Regions from separate parts of the Streptomyces sp. UG1 genome, predicted to be linked through region 3. Evidence: riboswitches for the same ligand, from Rfam matches in the RefSeq annotation. Region 3 holds a riboswitch; each other region holds the start of a gene.
The links. A riboswitch is a leader RNA that binds a small molecule or an ion and turns the genes downstream of it on or off. The one in region 3 is predicted to bind cyclic di-AMP.

Region 1: it holds a riboswitch for cyclic di-AMP, as region 3 does, so the genes downstream of both, ACP4J3_RS03315 (NlpC/P60 family protein) here and ACP4J3_RS09655 (M23 family metallopeptidase) in region 3, are expected to answer to the same signal.
Region 2: it holds a riboswitch for cyclic di-AMP, as region 3 does, so the genes downstream of both, ACP4J3_RS07050 (transglycosylase SLT domain-containing protein) here and ACP4J3_RS09655 (M23 family metallopeptidase) in region 3, are expected to answer to the same signal.

What each region holds. Positions count from the first base shown of each region.
Region 1 covers NZ_JBNGGG010000002.1:229,911-234,973, reverse strand. Annotated here, with positions in the region: gene ACP4J3_RS03325 (LacI family DNA-binding transcriptional regulator) at 1-309, shown strand, start outside; gene ACP4J3_RS03320 (sugar ABC transporter substrate-binding protein) at 380-1,384, opposite strand; gene ACP4J3_RS03315 (NlpC/P60 family protein) at 1,666-3,198, opposite strand; cyclic di-AMP (ydaO/yuaA leader) riboswitch at 3,207-3,381, opposite strand; gene ACP4J3_RS03310 (NAD-dependent epimerase/dehydratase family protein) at 3,524-4,591, opposite strand; gene ACP4J3_RS03305 (glucarate dehydratase family protein) at 4,633-5,063, opposite strand, start outside.
Region 2 covers NZ_JBNGGG010000005.1:28,068-33,130, forward strand. Annotated here, with positions in the region: gene fahA (fumarylacetoacetase) at 1-653, opposite strand, end outside; gene ACP4J3_RS07045 (HAD family hydrolase) at 979-1,809, shown strand; gene ACP4J3_RS07050 (transglycosylase SLT domain-containing protein) at 1,813-2,529, opposite strand; cyclic di-AMP (ydaO/yuaA leader) riboswitch at 2,535-2,719, opposite strand; gene ACP4J3_RS07055 (polyprenyl synthetase family protein) at 3,459-4,469, shown strand; gene ACP4J3_RS07060 (CHRD domain-containing protein) at 4,609-5,063, shown strand, end outside.
Region 3 covers NZ_JBNGGG010000007.1:17,477-22,539, reverse strand. Annotated here, with positions in the region: gene ACP4J3_RS09660 (alpha-galactosidase) at 1-1,545, shown strand, start outside; cyclic di-AMP (ydaO/yuaA leader) riboswitch at 1,845-2,010, shown strand; gene ACP4J3_RS09655 (M23 family metallopeptidase) at 2,015-2,938, shown strand; gene ACP4J3_RS09650 (DUF6250 domain-containing protein) at 3,132-3,845, shown strand; gene ACP4J3_RS09645 (SGNH/GDSL hydrolase family protein) at 3,991-4,776, shown strand; gene ACP4J3_RS09640 (TetR/AcrR family transcriptional regulator) at 4,881-5,063, opposite strand, start outside.

The DNA.
Region 1 (5,063 bases), on a different contig from region 3:
GCGCTGCCCACTGCGGTGCTCGCGGGCAACGACCGCTGCGCGATGGGCCTGTTGATGACGCTGGCCCAGGCGGGCGTCGAGGTGCCGCGCGATGTGTCGGTCGTCGGCTACGACGACAGTCATCTCTCCCACCTGATGCCGATCGGCCTGACCACCGTCCGCCAGGACGCGGTCCTCATGGCCGAGCACGCGGTCCGCTTCGCCGTGGAGCGGCTGGAGGACCCGGAACGGCAGCCCCGCGAGGCGGTGCTGGACCCCAAGCTGGTCGTCCGGGGCACGAGCGGGCCGGCCCCGCAGGAGCCGGCCTGAGATCAAACAGCGGCGGTGCCGACCGTGCCCCGTCGCGGTCACGGTCGGCACCGCCTGTCCATGGACGCGGCTAGCGCGTGCCCTTCGCGGCGAACTCGGCCACCGCGTCGACGTTGTCCTTGGTGATGAAGGCGGGACCGGTCAGCACCGGAGCGGTGCCGCCGCCGCTGAAGTTGCCGTTGGTCTTGTACAGCCACAGCGAGTCGACCGCCAGGTAACCCTGCAGGTAGGGCTGCTGGTCGACGGCGAACTCGACCTTGCCGTCCTGCACGGCCGTCACCAGTTCCTTGTTGAGGTCGAACGTCGCGACCTTGGCCTTGCTGCCGGCGTCGGCCACCGACTGCACGGCGGTCAGCGCGAACGGGGCGCCCAGCGTGACCACCTGGTCGATGGAGGAGTCCTGCTGGAGCTTGGCGGTGATCGTCGACTTCACCGACGGCATGTCGGTGCCGTTGACGTACAGGATGTCCGTCTTGCCCTTGAACCCCTTCTTCAGACCGGCGCAGCGGGCCTCAAGGGCCACATGGCCCTGCTCCTGGATGACGCAGACGGCGTGCTTGGCGCCCGTCTCGTTGAGCCGCTCACCGAAGGCGTTGCCGGCGATGTTCTCGTCCTGGCCGAAGTACTCGAGCATGCCGAGTTCCTTCCAGTCGTCCAGGCCGGAGTTGAAGCCGACGACCGGGATGCCGGCCGACGTGGCCTTGGCGACCACGGCCTTCATGGCGCTGGGCTTGGCCGCGGTCAGGGCGATGCCGTCGACCTTCTGGTCGATGGCGTTCTGCACCAGGTTGGCCTGGTTGCCGGCGCTCGGGTCGCTGGAGTAGACCAGCTTGACATTGTCCTTGGCCGCGGCGGCCTCGGCGCCCTTGCGGATCAGGTCCCAGAAGGTGTCACCGGGGGCCGCGTGGGTGATCATGGCCACGGTCATCCGGGGAGTGCCGGCCTTGCCCGCCGAGGCGTCCGCCGAGCCCTCCTCGGACTCCTTTCCGCCGGAGCTGCTGGAGCATCCTGCGGCGAACAGGGTGGCGGCCAGGGCGGCGGCCGTCAGGGTGGCGGCTCGGTGGTGTCTGCGCATGTCCCATGCACCTCGCTGTGCTAGTAGGGGCGGGTTCTCAGGTGGGGGGAGGTTCACGGGTACCGCCCATTGGATATCGACTGGAGCGCTGCACTAGCGCGCTCTAGTGGCAGGTACTATGCGGCTGTCCGCAGATGATGTCAATGGCTTTGTCAGGACGTATCGACAAAGGAGATGTGGCAGGGGGTGTCACCGAGTGCGGACGGCCCGCCGGCCAGGGGCGATGCGAGACCACCCCGCCTCGAAAGAGACGGGGTGGTGACGTCCGGGCGAGTGACCGCTCAGGCGGGCCGTATCGCGCTGTGGATCGCCGACTCGCCGGCGTAGTGGATCGATTCCTCGCGGATGACCGCCCCCGGTCCCGGGGCGTGGATCATCATGTCGCTGCCGGAGTAGATCCCGACGTGGCCGACGTGGAAGAGCACCAGGTCACCGGGTTCGAGGTAGGTCAGGGCGACCCCGCGTCCGGCCGTCGCCTGCTCCTGGGCGGTGCGTGGCAGCGTGATGCCGGCGGACTTCCAGGCGGCCTGGGTGAGACCGGGGCCGTCGAACGCCTCCGGGCCGGTCGTGCCCCAGACGCAGGGCTTGCCGACCTGTGCGCGAGCGAACTCCAGGGCGCGGATGGCCCGGGTGTCCTGTGATGCCGTGGAGGTGAGGGCGGTGCTCGGGGCCGGGGCTGTGCCCGAGGGCGGTGGCTGGCTCGGGAAGGGGGCGGTGAGGGGGGCCGTGAATGGGGCCGAGGCCGTGCCCGGGGTCGACGTCTGGCTCAGGGCGGGGGCGGTGAGGGGGTCCGTCAACGGGGCCAGGGGCGGCGTCTGGCTCAGGGCGGGGGCCGTGAGGAGGTCCGTGACCGGGGCGGTGAGGGGGTCCGTGACCAGGGCCGGGGCTGGGGCGGAGGCCAGGGAGGGCGTCGGCCAGGCCGTCGCGCCGGGCGGGACCGTGGTGAGGTCGGCGGCCGACTGGGCCTGCAGCGCCTGCCACTGCTCCTCGGCCGAGGGCTGGACCTGGGCCGGTAGGGCACCCCAGGTGTCGGTGGCGGCGGGCAGGGCGCCGGCCGTCGTCAGCGGGTCGTTCTGCCGCATGGCGTACATGGACAGCAGCTCGCGGGCCCGGTCCAGCTTGCGCTGGTTCTGTTCCTTGGTCGTCCGCAGCCCGGACCGCTGCTGGGGGTCGGCCGCCGCCGGTTCGGTGGCCGGGGCGGACGAGGGGGGCCGGGCGGGGATCGCCGGCATGACCTGGGTCGCGGCCTGAGGGTCCGCCTCCGGAGCGGCCGGCAGGGCGGCGAGCGGGCCGGCGGGCAGCTCCGCCGAGGGAGCCGTTCCGGTGGCCGGCCCGGCCGTCAGCTCCAGTGGCGCGCGGCCGGAGGACTCCCGTGCCGGGTCGGCGCCGTCCAGCGCCCGCGCGGGCCTCGGCGGCGCCGCCGGGACGATCGGACCGAGATTCGCACGCGCACCGTCGAACCACTGCCGGGTGACGCGGTCGAGGGAGCGGTCGCCACGCCTGCCGTCCTCGCCCCGGGGCGGGGCGGCGGGCGCGCGTCCGGCGTCCGCCGGCCGGGCGGCGCGCCCCGGCGGTCCCGTCGACGACGCACGGGTGGCGTTGAAGGTTCCCGAGTCGGTCTCGGCCCGGTTGTAGAGAGCGGCGACGCGTCGGTTGACCTCCTCGCGGCTCGGTGACTCGTCCGCGAGTGAGGGGGTGGCGCCCGCCGTCTGACCGAGCAGGGCCACCGAGGTGAGGGCCGCCGACGCGAGTGCGGAGTTGCGCATGCCGGGCAGGCTGAGAGCCCCCGGCCGCGCGGTGCCTTCCGGCGCCATGGGCGACGTACTCCTTCCGTACTCCGCCTACCGAGTTAGCTGACGGGTTCGGGCGGTCGGTTCCGGAAGGTGTGCCCTACGGCCCCTGCCCCGAAAGGCGATTGGGCCGATTCACCCCAAGTTCGGTTGGGTCCCCGGCTCCGGTGAACCTCGATGGCGCACCGGACTCGGCGGAGGCCGCGCGTCCCGACGGGGTTCGCCGGAGGTCGTCGTGCGGCCTGATCCGTAACCTAGCCAACTTGTGCGGCTCCCGTGAAGGTTGAGGCGTTAAATGTCCGATACGTTTTTGTGACCTTTGACGCTTGGAGGGGAACGACCGCCGGATTCACTTCGTTTCGCGTCGGTTCCGCCACGCTTCGTAGTGATCCAGGATCGTCTGCTCGATCGGGCGGTAGCTGATGCCGAGTTCGCCGACGCTGCGGCTGTTGTCCACCCGGAACCGGATGCCGAGGTGTTTGCGGATGTAATCCTGCGTCAGTCCGAAGGCGGGGCCGAGGACACGTACCGGCCAGTGGGGGAGCGCGGTGCGCGGAAGGCGGAGGTCGCGCGGATGGCGGGTGCGCAGGATGCGGGACATCTCGTGGAACGACGTCATGGTTTCGGCGGCCACGATGTAGCGGCCCTTGGCGTCCGGGTTCTCGGCCGCCGCGATGTGCGCGTCGGCCACGTCGCGCACGTCCACCGTGGTGAAGCTGAAGTCCGGGGCGCCGTAGCAGAAGTAGCCCTTGAACAGCTCCTGGAGCAGGAACAGGCTGCCGGACTCGGAGGCGGGAGTGAGGGAGGGCCCCAGGATCAGGCCGGGGTTGACCGACACCATGCGCCAGCGGTCCTGGGCGGCCTCCGCCTCCCACGCCGCGCGTTCGGCGACCGTCTTCGCGTAGTGGTACGGGTTGTTCTCCACCGTGCTGGTGGTGTTGAAGTACCGCTCCGAGAGGACACCGTCGTCCATGTCCAGGACATCCGCGTAGTCGCCGAAGATGGCGCCCACGGTGGAGGTGAACACGAGCCTGTCCACCGTCGGCGTCCGCTCGATCGCCGCCAGCACATTGCGGGTGCCGAGCAGGGCCGGCTCGACCATCTCCCGGCGGCCGTCCTTGATCTTCTCCGGCATGCGGAACGGCGAGGCCACATGGAACACCGTCCGGCACCCGGCCATCGCCCCGTCGAAGGAGCCCTCGGACAGCAGGTCCGCCTCGAACAGGGACAGCCGACCGGGGTACGCCTCCTGCATCTCCCGCAGCGGCCGCACCTTCGCCGTGGCGGCCGTGTCGCGCACCGTGGCGTGGACCCGGTGGCCGCGCTCCAGGAGCCGCCTGACCAGATGACTGCCGACGAAGCCGCTGCCGCCGGTCACCAGCACGGCCGCCGAGCCGTCCGAGCCCACGCCCCTCACCCCTCACATCGTGCGGTCGGGGGTCACCCTATGACGCCGCGTCACCAGCGCGGCAGCCGCAGCTCGTACTCCGGGTGGATCCGCCGCATGTAGCCCGTGTCGTCGCGGGAGCGCACCCCCGAGTCGACGTACAGCCGGTGCAGCCGGTCGAGGGCGTCGTGGTCCAGCTCGACGCCGAGACCCGGGCCGGTGGGCACCTCGACCGCACCGTCGCGCAGTTCGAGGACGCCGGGGACGATCACGTCGTCGGCCGAGTTCCACGGGTAGTGCGTGTCGCAGGAGTGGTCGAGGTTGGGGATGGCCGCCGCCACATGGGTCATCGCGGCGAGACTGATGCCCAGGTGCGAGTTGGAGTGCATCGACAGCGCGATGCCGAACGCCTCGCAGACGGCCGCCAGTTCACGAGTGCGGCGCAGGCCGCCCCAGTAGTGGTGGTCGGTCAGCAGCACCTGGATGGCGTTCTGTTCGATCG
Region 2 (5,063 bases), on a different contig from region 3:
ACGTGCTCCCGGTAGTCGCCCAGCGCCACCGGCCTGCCCATCCGCGACGGAGTGCCGACCACGAAGCCGACCTCGGCCTCGATGTCCAGGCGGACCGACGGGCCGAAGACCGGTGCCGGATCGGTGGGGGCCTTGCGCTGGCCCGAGGGCCGTACGACATCGGTGCCGGACACCACGACCGTGCCGGAGCGGCCGTGGTAACCGATGGGCAGGTGCTTCCAGTTGGGGGTCAGGGAGTCCGCGGCGTCGGGGCGGAAGATCTGGCCGACGTTCCGGGCGTGGTTCTCGGAGGCGTAGAAGTCGACGTAGTCCGCGACCTCGAAGGGGAGGTGCAGGGTCACCGAGGAGAGGGGATGGAGGAGGTCCTGGACGGCCTCGTGGTGTGCCGGGACCGTCACCCAGGCCGTCAGCGCGCGCCGCACGTCGGACCAGGTGGTGCGGCCGGCCGCGAGCAGGGGGTTCAGGGAGTCCTGGGCGAGCAGCGGGGAGTACGGCGAGCCGAGCGCGTAGGCCGCCTTGCCCGCGTCGAGGACGTGGTCGCCGAGCCGGACGCCGACGCGTCGCGCGGAGTCCGAGCCGGGCAGGGAGAAGACGCCGTACGGAAGGTTGTGCGTGCCGAAGGGGTCGCCCTCGGGGAGATCGAAGGGGGGCATGGGGTGCTGCCTCACTCTCATCCGCTCCGTATGCCATGTGGTCGGGCCACACGTTACGGGTGAGTCGCCGGTCTTGGGCAGTACGGCGGCCGAGTCGCCGGGCCCGGTGAATCAGCAGGTCGGCGCGGCTTTGGGCGGATCGATGGCCGCGGTGGCGCGGTCATGGGCCCCGCCACGCCCCTGCGGAGGTGAAATCGCAACAAACGAAAGGAAGTTGTACGCGTGGAGACAGAAGCGGAACCGGAACAGGTGTCAACGGATGTGAACACAGCAGCCGTCCGGTTCAGGTCGAGTCGTTGGGGCGTCCTGTCCGTATTCTCTGATCATGGCAGCACCCATCGCATATTCACTCATCGCCACTGACCTGGACGGGACGTTGCTCCGCGGTGACGACACGCTCTCCGACCGGACCCTCGAATCGCTCGCGCGGGTGGCGGTGGCCGGTGCCCAGCACCTCGTCGTGACCGGCCGGCCGGCGCCCAGAGTGCGGCCGTTGCTCGACGTCCTGGGCAGCAGGGGGCTCGCGGTGTGCGGACAGGGCGCGCAGTTGTACGACGCCGGCGCCGACCGTCTGCTGTGGTCCGTGACGCTGGACCGGGAGCTGGCGGAGACCGCGCTCGGCAAGATCGAGGCCGAGGTGGGGCAGGTGTACGCGGCCGTCGACCAGGACGGCGTCGACGGGCTCACGCTCATCGAGCCCGGGTACCTGATGCCGCACCCCACCCTGCCCGCCGTGCGCGTGATGCACCGGGACGACCTGTGGTGCGAGCCGATCAGCAAGGTGCTGCTGCGCCATCCCAGCCTGTCCGACGACGAGTTGGCGGCAACGGCGCGTTCGGTGGTCGGCTCCCTGGCGACGGTCACGATGTCGGGGCCCGGCACCGTCGAACTCCAGCCATGCGGCATCACCAAGGCGACCGGTCTCGCGCTCGCCGCCGAGCACCTCGGTCTCGGTCCGCGCGACACCGTCGCCTTCGGTGACATGCCCAACGACATCCCCATGTTCGACTGGGCCGCCCACGGTGTCGCGATGGCCAACGCGCATCCCGAACTCAAGGCGATCGCCGACGAGATCACCCTCTCGAACGAGGACGACGGCATCGCCGTCGTCCTCGAGAGACTCTTTACGGGCGAATTGGTGGATTTCGCCCCATAGGGCCTAGTAGGGGCCGTTCACGTTGTCGATGGAGCCGTAACGCGCGGCCGCGTAGTTGCATGCGGCCACGATGTTCGCGACCGGGTCGAAGGGGTCGTACACCGTCCCCGGCACGTGGTAGCTGGCGAAGGTGGGGTCGATGACCTGGAGCAGGCCCTTGGACGGGGTGCCCGCCACGGCGTTGGAGTCCCAGTTGTTGATGGCCAGCGGGTTGCCGGAGGACTCGCGGAGGATGTTGCGGTGAATGCCCTCGTACGACCCGGGAATTCCGTTCTGCGCCATGATGTCCAGCGCGTTGCGGATCCAGCCGTCGAGGTTGTTCGGGTACGACTTCACGGAGGACTGGGTGGCCTTGGCGACGCCGGACCGCTTGGCGGGCGCGGACGCCTTGCTCGGCGCGGACGCCTTCTTCGTCGTCCGGACCTTCAGGTCCATGCCCGGGTGGATCAGCCGCGGGTCGTCCCCGATGACCTTGCGGTTGTCCTTGTAGAGCTGCCGCCAGCCGCCCTGGGCGTCGTAGCGGTCCGCGATGCCGTAGAGCGTGTCGCCCTTCTTCGTGGTGTACGTGACGGGGCCGGGCTTGGCTGCGGTCGACTCCGCCGCGCCCGCGCCGGTCGCGCTCAGGAGCGGGAGGGCGAGGGCGGCGGTGCCGGTTCCGGCGATGGCGACACGGCGGGTGAGCGGGTTGGTGCGGGGGCGGCGGTGCTTGCCTCGGGGCATGGCGCTGTTCCTCTCCGTCGCCTGCGAGGTGAGCTGTCGGGTTCGGGCGGGAGATGCCCGGCCGCGCCGCCGTGCGACGGTGCGAATTCACCCCTAGCCGGTTCGGCGCGCCATCAAGGCGTCCGGTCCGGCGACTTACCTGGGTCCCCCGCTCCTGCCGTGCGTGTGTGAGTTGCGTCGATGGATGACTGGGCGGCGGCAGGATTCGGCGTCCGCCCGACGAGCGGGAACGTATGCGAGAGCACATGCCCGGAACAAGTGCCATGGCTGTCTGACGTGCGGATTGACCATGGTCTGAGAGGAATGGGGCGCTTGATCCTTTGCGGTTGCCAAGCTTCAACTTGCGTTCCGTGCAAGGGTGGAAGGGGGGATGCCCGGTCGGGTCGCGAAGTGGGCGCGAGTGACCCAATTCACTGGCGATCACAAGAATGGCAAATCGGGCAATGCCTCCAACTCGCCTTTAACTGGCTGTCCGTGGAGTCCGTTTTTCCCATGTCCAGCTGAAAACCACCTCTTCGCCCTCCATGCGGATGACCTCGTTGGAGGCGGCGAAGGACGGAACCTCCCAGGTGATGCACGTCGTTGTCATAGCGATCGGAAGGGAGGCGAAGTCACCCCTGGCGGGTGCCGGGCATCCCGGCCTTGTCGGCCGGTCGGGCGGGCGGTGCGACAGGTATTCGAGGAGCGCTGGGAAGGGTGTGCGGATGTGCAGGGCGGGATACGGGCCGCGGCTTCCCTATATGTCGATACTTATCCGGCCTTATCGGATGATCAAAAAAATACCGGCCGTGATCCGATACCGCCCGTGGTGGACGGGTGGGTGGCATCGGTGATCGAAACATGACCGGATACGCTGACTCGAGTGATGGCAGCGACCTATCGACAAACCGTGTAACCGCCAGTAGACACCAGCAGACAGGAGACCCCTCGTGACCGTCGTCGGGCCGTTCGGGCTGAGCGTGCGGGACCAGGCTCTGGAAGCCGATGTCCAGGCCGGATTGGCGGCTGTCGAGGAGGGATTGCTCGAAGCCACCAAGAGTGAGGTCCCCTTCATCACCGAGGCCGCCCAGCATCTGGTGCGAGCGGGTGGAAAGCGCTTCAGGCCGTTGCTCGTGATGCTCACCGCCCAGTTCGGTGACCCGTATGCGCCGGGCGTCGTGCCGTCGGCGGTGGTGGTCGAGCTCACCCATCTGGCGACCCTGTACCACGACGACGTGATGGACGAGGCGGCCGTACGGCGCGGGGTCGACAGCGCGAACGCCCGCTGGGGCAACTCGGTCGCCGTACTGACCGGCGACTTCCTGTTCGCCCGGGCCTCGCACATCCTGGCCGACCTCGGGCCCGAGGCGGTGCGGGTGCAGGCCGAGGCGTTCGAGCGGCTGGTCACCGGGCAGATCCTGGAGACCGCGGGGCCGCAGGACGGCCGGGACCCGGTCGAGCACTACCTGGACGTGCTGAGCGGGAAGACCGGGTCGCTGGTGGCGGTGTCGTGCCGGTTCGGGGCGATGATGTCGGGCGCCGACGAGACCGTGGTCGACGTGCTGACCCAGTACGGGGAGCGGCTGGGGGTCGCCTTCCAGCTCGCGGACGACGTACTGGACATCGCCAGCGACTCCCACGAGTCCGGCAAGACGCCGGGGACGGATCTTCGCGAGGGCATTCCCACGCTGCCCGTGCTGCGGCTGCGGGAGCGGGCCGAGCGGCTCGGGCTGGCGGATGACATCGCGTTGTGCGAGCTGCTGGACTCCGATCTGAACGACGACGCGCGGCACGCGCAGGCGCTGGCCGCGCTGCGAGCGCACCCTGCGCTGGAGCAGGCTCGGCGGGACACGGTGCGGTACGCGGAGGATGCGCGGGCCGCGCTGGCGCCGTTGCCGGATGTCGGGGCCAAGGCCGCGTTGATGGAGTTGTGCGACGCGGTGGTGCATCGGGCCGGCTAGGGGTTCTCACCCTCGTCGACGACGTGACGCGCGTCACAAAGCTGGACTGAGTCCAAACTGAGATCACCTCCGTATCCATGCCCAGAAGCTGACGCAGGGGGCGTCAGCCGCATTACGGGGAGAAAACAGAATCATGGGCATGAAGACGACGTTCTCGAAGCGCCGTAAGAGCCTGATGGTCACCGCCGTCGCGGTGACCGCCGCCGGTGGTGTCGCCGCCGCGGTGATTCCCGCCTTCGCCGCCGGAGGCGACCGCGCCGACCACGCGGGCCACGCCGGCGGCGACACGCGGGGGATCGTGAACCAGAGCGCGACCGCCGGGGGCGGCACCGGGGGCACGATCCTGGCCGCCGGCCTTCGCGGGGCGAACGAGGTTCCCGTCGAGGGCGGGCCCGCCGTCGGGGACAAGGACGGAACCGCTCTGCAGTTCGTGAAGGTCAAGGGGGACAAGGTGTCCGTCGCCGTCACCTGGCGCGGCACCGGCAGGCCGACCGCCCTCCACATCCACCAGGGAGCCAAGGGCACCAACGGCGGCATCAAGGTCGACTTCGGCGGCCTGCTCGGCAAGAGCAAGAACGAGGGCCATGGACATGA
Region 3 (5,063 bases):
GCCCCGCTCACCTACGGTGAGAAGGTCATCGGCAGCCGCCGCGGCCACACCGGCCATCAGCACCTTCCCTGGGTCGCGCTCGACACGGACGCCACCGAGGAGCGCGGCGAGGTCTACGGCTGCGCCCTCGGCTGGTCCGGGTCCTGGCGCATCGCCGTGGCCCAACTGCCGGACGCGCGTGTGCAGATCACCGGCGGGGCCGGACACGACGACTCGGGCCTGCTGCGCCTCGATGCGGGGGAGTCCTTCACGACCCCGGTCTTCGCCGGTCTGTGGAGCGACGGCGGCTTCGGCGGGGCGAGCCGCGCGTGGCACGCGTACCAGCGCGCGCATGTGATCCCCGACGCCGACCGGGACCGGCCGGTGCTGTTCAACTCCTGGGAGGCGACGGAGTTCGACATCTCCGAGGAGCAGCAGAGCCTCCTCGCGCGGCGCGCCGCGGCCATCGGCGTCGAGCTGTTCGTGGTCGACGACGGCTGGTTCGGGACGCGCACCAGCGACCGCGCCGGGCTCGGCGACTGGACACCCAACCCCGACCGCTTCCCGTCCGGCCTCAAGCCGCTCGCCGAGTACGTGCACGCCCTCGGCATGCAGTTCGGCATCTGGGTCGAACCGGAAATGGTCAATCCGGACAGTGAGTTGTATCGCGCCCATCCAGAGTGGGTTCAGCGTCAAACGGGACGAAAGCGGACGGAATTCCGCAATCAGCTCGTGCTGAACCTCGCGCGCGAAGACGTCCAGGAGTACCTCTGGGAACAGCTCGACGGGCTGCTCACCAGCGCCCCGATCGACTATGTGAAGTGGGACTTCAACCGCTGCTTCACCGACGCCGGCTGGCCCGGTGAGCCGTATCCGCAGCGCCTCTGGGTCGACCACGTGCGGGCCCTGTACGGCCTTCTGGACCGGCTGCGCGCCGCACACCCCGGGGTCGCCTTCGAGTCCTGCTCGGGCGGCGGCGGACGGATCGACCTCGGCGTGCTGAGCCGCACGGACCAGGTGTGGACCTCGGACAACACCGACCCCCTCGACCGGCTCGCCATCCAGCACGGCTTCAGCCAGATCCACCCGGCCCGCGCCATGGCCGCCTGGGTCACCGACAGCCCGAACGCCATGCTCAACCACCGCGCCAGCTCGCTGCGCTTCCGCTTCGTCAGCGCCATGGCCGGGGTCCTCGGGGTCGGCGGCGACCTCTCGCGATGGACGGAGGAGGAGCTCGCCGAGGCCCGGGGTTGGGTGGGGCTGTACAAGGAGATCCGCCCGCTCGTGCAGCGCGGCGACCTCTACCGGCTGCGGCCGCCGCGGGGCGGGCTGAGCGCGGTGCAGTACGTGCTCGGGGGCGAGACGGTCGTCCTGGCCTGGCTCCAGGCCCAGAGTTTCGGCGAGCCCCTGCCGGCCCTGCGGCTGCGCGGCCTCGACCCGACAGCGTCGTACAAATGCCTTGAAACGGGCGAAATTCACCGAGGGGCCGTACTGGTGCATCACGGGCTGCGTACCGGCCTGCATGGCGACCTTGATGCGGCAGTTATTCGCCTCCGTCGCATCTAGGGTTTCTGTCCGAATTGGTGCCTTCATTCCAACTCGCTCCGTATTAAAGGAAGGTGGAGCAGTGTCACGTGAGGAGCGTCATATTCGTAACCGTGCGTCGCCCGTCATGTTCACGTAATTCGCGTGCTTTTCAAGGGACTTTGCGACGGGCGACGCCCCGATAATTTACGGACAGTGACCAGTAATTCCCACAAGGGATCAACAGGAACGCATTCGGCTGGAACCTCTCGCTTGTTCCCGTGCGTCTTCCTCGCTTACGTTCGCCACCAATCCGGACGGACGCCTAATCCTGCCGCCGCCCGGATCCCGCGCTGACTCACCCGTGCACGGCAGGAGCGGGGGACCCACAGGTACAACCGCCTGTTCCGGTCTCCGGAACGGCTTGGGGTCAAGTCGCGCCCAGGCGCGGCCGGGCATCTCCAGCCCGCACCCGACAGCTCACCTCGCAGGCGCCGGAGAGGAATTCGCCATGCCCGCGAAGGGTAAGCACCGCCGCCCGAAGTCCCTGCGCTTCACTCGCTCCATCGCCGTCGCCGGAACCGGTGGCGCCGCTCTCGCTCTTCCGCTCATGGGGGCCACCGGCGCCCACGCCGCTCCCTCGCAGCCCGTTTCGGAAAAGGCCGTCCAGTCCCTTCCGGTCGCCGGCCAGAAGGCCGTTGAGAAGAAGGCCGCCGAGAAGAAGAACGGCGTGCGGACCTATTCCGTGAAGCCCGGCGATTACCTCGCGAAGATCGCCGACGACCAGAACGTCAGCGGTGGCTGGAAGCGGCTCTACGCCGACAACCGGGCGGCCGTCGGCGACGACCCGTCGCTGATCCACCCCGGCCTCAAGCTCACGATCGGCGGCAAGAGCGGCAAGAAGGCCGCGACGAGCACCCCCAAGTCCTCGTCCCCCGCCCCGTCCAAGAAGTCCTCCTCGAAGGACTCGAACGCCTCGAAGTCCGCCGCGAAGACGACCACGGCCGCCGAGACCGGCACCGTCAAGGGCTTCTCTGCACCCCTGGCCGGCGCCTCCCTCGGCACCGGATACAAGGTGGCGGGCAGCATGTGGTCCAGCGGCTACCACACCGGCGTCGACTTCGCCGCCGCGACCGGCACCTCGCTCAAGGCGGTCGGCGCGGGCACCGTCGTCTCGGCCGGCTGGGGCGGCGCGTACGGCAACCAGGTCGTCATCCGGCTCGAGGACGGCTACTACGCGCAGTACGCCCACCTGTCCTCGCTCTCCGTCTCGGCCGGCCAGACCGTGACCGCGGGCCAGCAGATCGGCCTCTCCGGCTCGACCGGCAACTCGACCGGACCGCACCTGCACTTCGAGATCCGCACCTCGCCGGACTACGGCTCGGACGTGGACCCGGTCGCCTACCTCCGCTCCAAGGGCGTCGGCATCGGCTGACGGTCGCCCCGCGCGACAACCGCCCGCCTGACACACGGCCGAAGGCCGGACCTCGATCCCCGGGTCCGGCCTTCGGCGCGTCGAGGGGTGTCGACAGCGCGGGGAATTCGGGAGAGGGTGATCTCCGTTCGGTGGTGCAAGCGCTTTCTCTCCCTGTCCTCGACGGTCCATGACCAGCGAAGGGGCCCTAGCCGTGACGACCACGCGCAGAGCGTTCGGAACCCTGGCCGCCGCAGCCGCACTGGGGGCACTCGTCCCGGCGGGCGCGGCGAGCGCCGCTCCCCGCCGTCGGCTCATCGCCTACGACGACTTCCGCCACGGCCTCGGCCAGTGGGCGACCGAGCTCCAGGACGGCGGCACCGTCACCGCGTCGCGCGGTGTGCTGGAGATCGACGTACCGAGCGGTGCGACGGTGTGGTTCAGGCAGCGGCTCGAAGGGCCGTACGTCCTCCAGTACACGGCCACCGCCGTCTCCGCGGGTGGCCCCAACGACCGCGTCTCCGACCTCAACAACTTCTGGAACGCCCTCGACGTCCGGTCCCCCGACGACCTCTTCGCCACTCAACGGAGCGGCGCGCTGGCGGAGTACGACCACCTCAAGACGTACTACTCGGGCTACGGCGCCAACTACAACACCACGACACGCCTGCGCCGCTACGTCGGCGAGGCCGGGGTCCGTCCGCTGGTCCACGACTACACGGAGCCGCTGCTGGTGCCCAACCGGCCGAACCGGGTCAGCGTCGTCTCCGACGGATCCACCGTCCAGTGGTGGAACAACGGGCGGCTCGTCTTCGACTACACCGACCACGAGCCCTACACCGGCGGGCACTTCGCCTTCCGGACCGTGTGGAGCCACTTCCGGATCAGCGCCTTCCGAGTGTGGCGACCGATCCCGCAACAGCCCTGATCAGAGGCTTATTCCAGGTTTGGCCAACACTTTAGGAGTGGCTTATCTCACCGCCCGTCAACCCTTCCTTACGGTCGCGTAGGTCACATTCGAAGGTGAATCATGTCCCGACGTGGCAGGCGATTCGAAGAATGACAGCAGATCAGTGATCGGGTCGTACGTTGCGGTGGGGGACAGCTTCACCGAGGGCGTCGGCGACCCCGGCCCCGACGGGGCGTTCGTCGGCTGGGCCGACCGTTTCGCGGTTCTCCTCGCGGACCGGCGGCCCGAGGGCGACTTCGACTACACCAACCTCGCCGTACGCGGCAAACTTCTCGACCAGATCGTCGAGGACCAGCTTCCGCAAGCCGTGGAACTGGCCCCGGACCTGGTCTCGTTCTGCGCGGGCGGCAACGACATCATCCGGCCCGGCACCGACCCCGACGAGGTGGCCGAGCGCTTCGAGCGGGCGGTCGTCCGGCTCACCTCGGCCGTCGGCACCGTCATGGTGACGACCGGCTTCGACACCCGTGGCGTGCCCGTGCTGAAGCATCTGCGCGGCAAGATCGCCACGTACAACGGCCATGTGCGGGCCATCGCCGACCGGTACGGCTGCCCGGTGCTCGACCTGTGGTCCCTGAAGACCATTCAGGACCGCCGGGCCTGGGACGACGACCGGCTCCACCTGTCTGCCGACGGGCACACGCGCGTGGCGCTTCGCGCGGGCCAGGTCCTCGGCCTCGAGGTCCCGGCCGACCCCGACCAGCCCTGGCCGCCGCTCCCTCCCCGCGGCACCCTCGAGGTCCGCCGCGACGACGTGCACTGGGCGCGCGAGTACCTGGTGCCATGGATCGGCCGGCGGCTGCGCGGCGAGTCGTCGGGGGACCATGTGACGGCCAAGGGCGCGTTGTCCCCGGACGACATCAAGATGCGGATCCGCTCGGTGGCCTGAGAGCGGCACCCGAGGCACCGACAGGTCAGGGCCGTACCGACACACGACCGGTACGGCCCTGTCTCATGCCCTCGGTAGGGACCCGGCGCGCCTGCCCGTCGGCGTCACCGCGTCGGCGCCGTCAACGCCTCCCACTCCAGCCCCAGTTCCCGGGCCAGCGCCTCGTCCACCCACTCCTGGGCACGCGCGCGCGAGACCGCGCCCGAGTACGACGTGAGCTGTACGGCCAGCCCGTCGAGCAGCGCCGTGAGACGCAGGGCCGCGCCGGTGGGGTCGGGGCAGCGGAA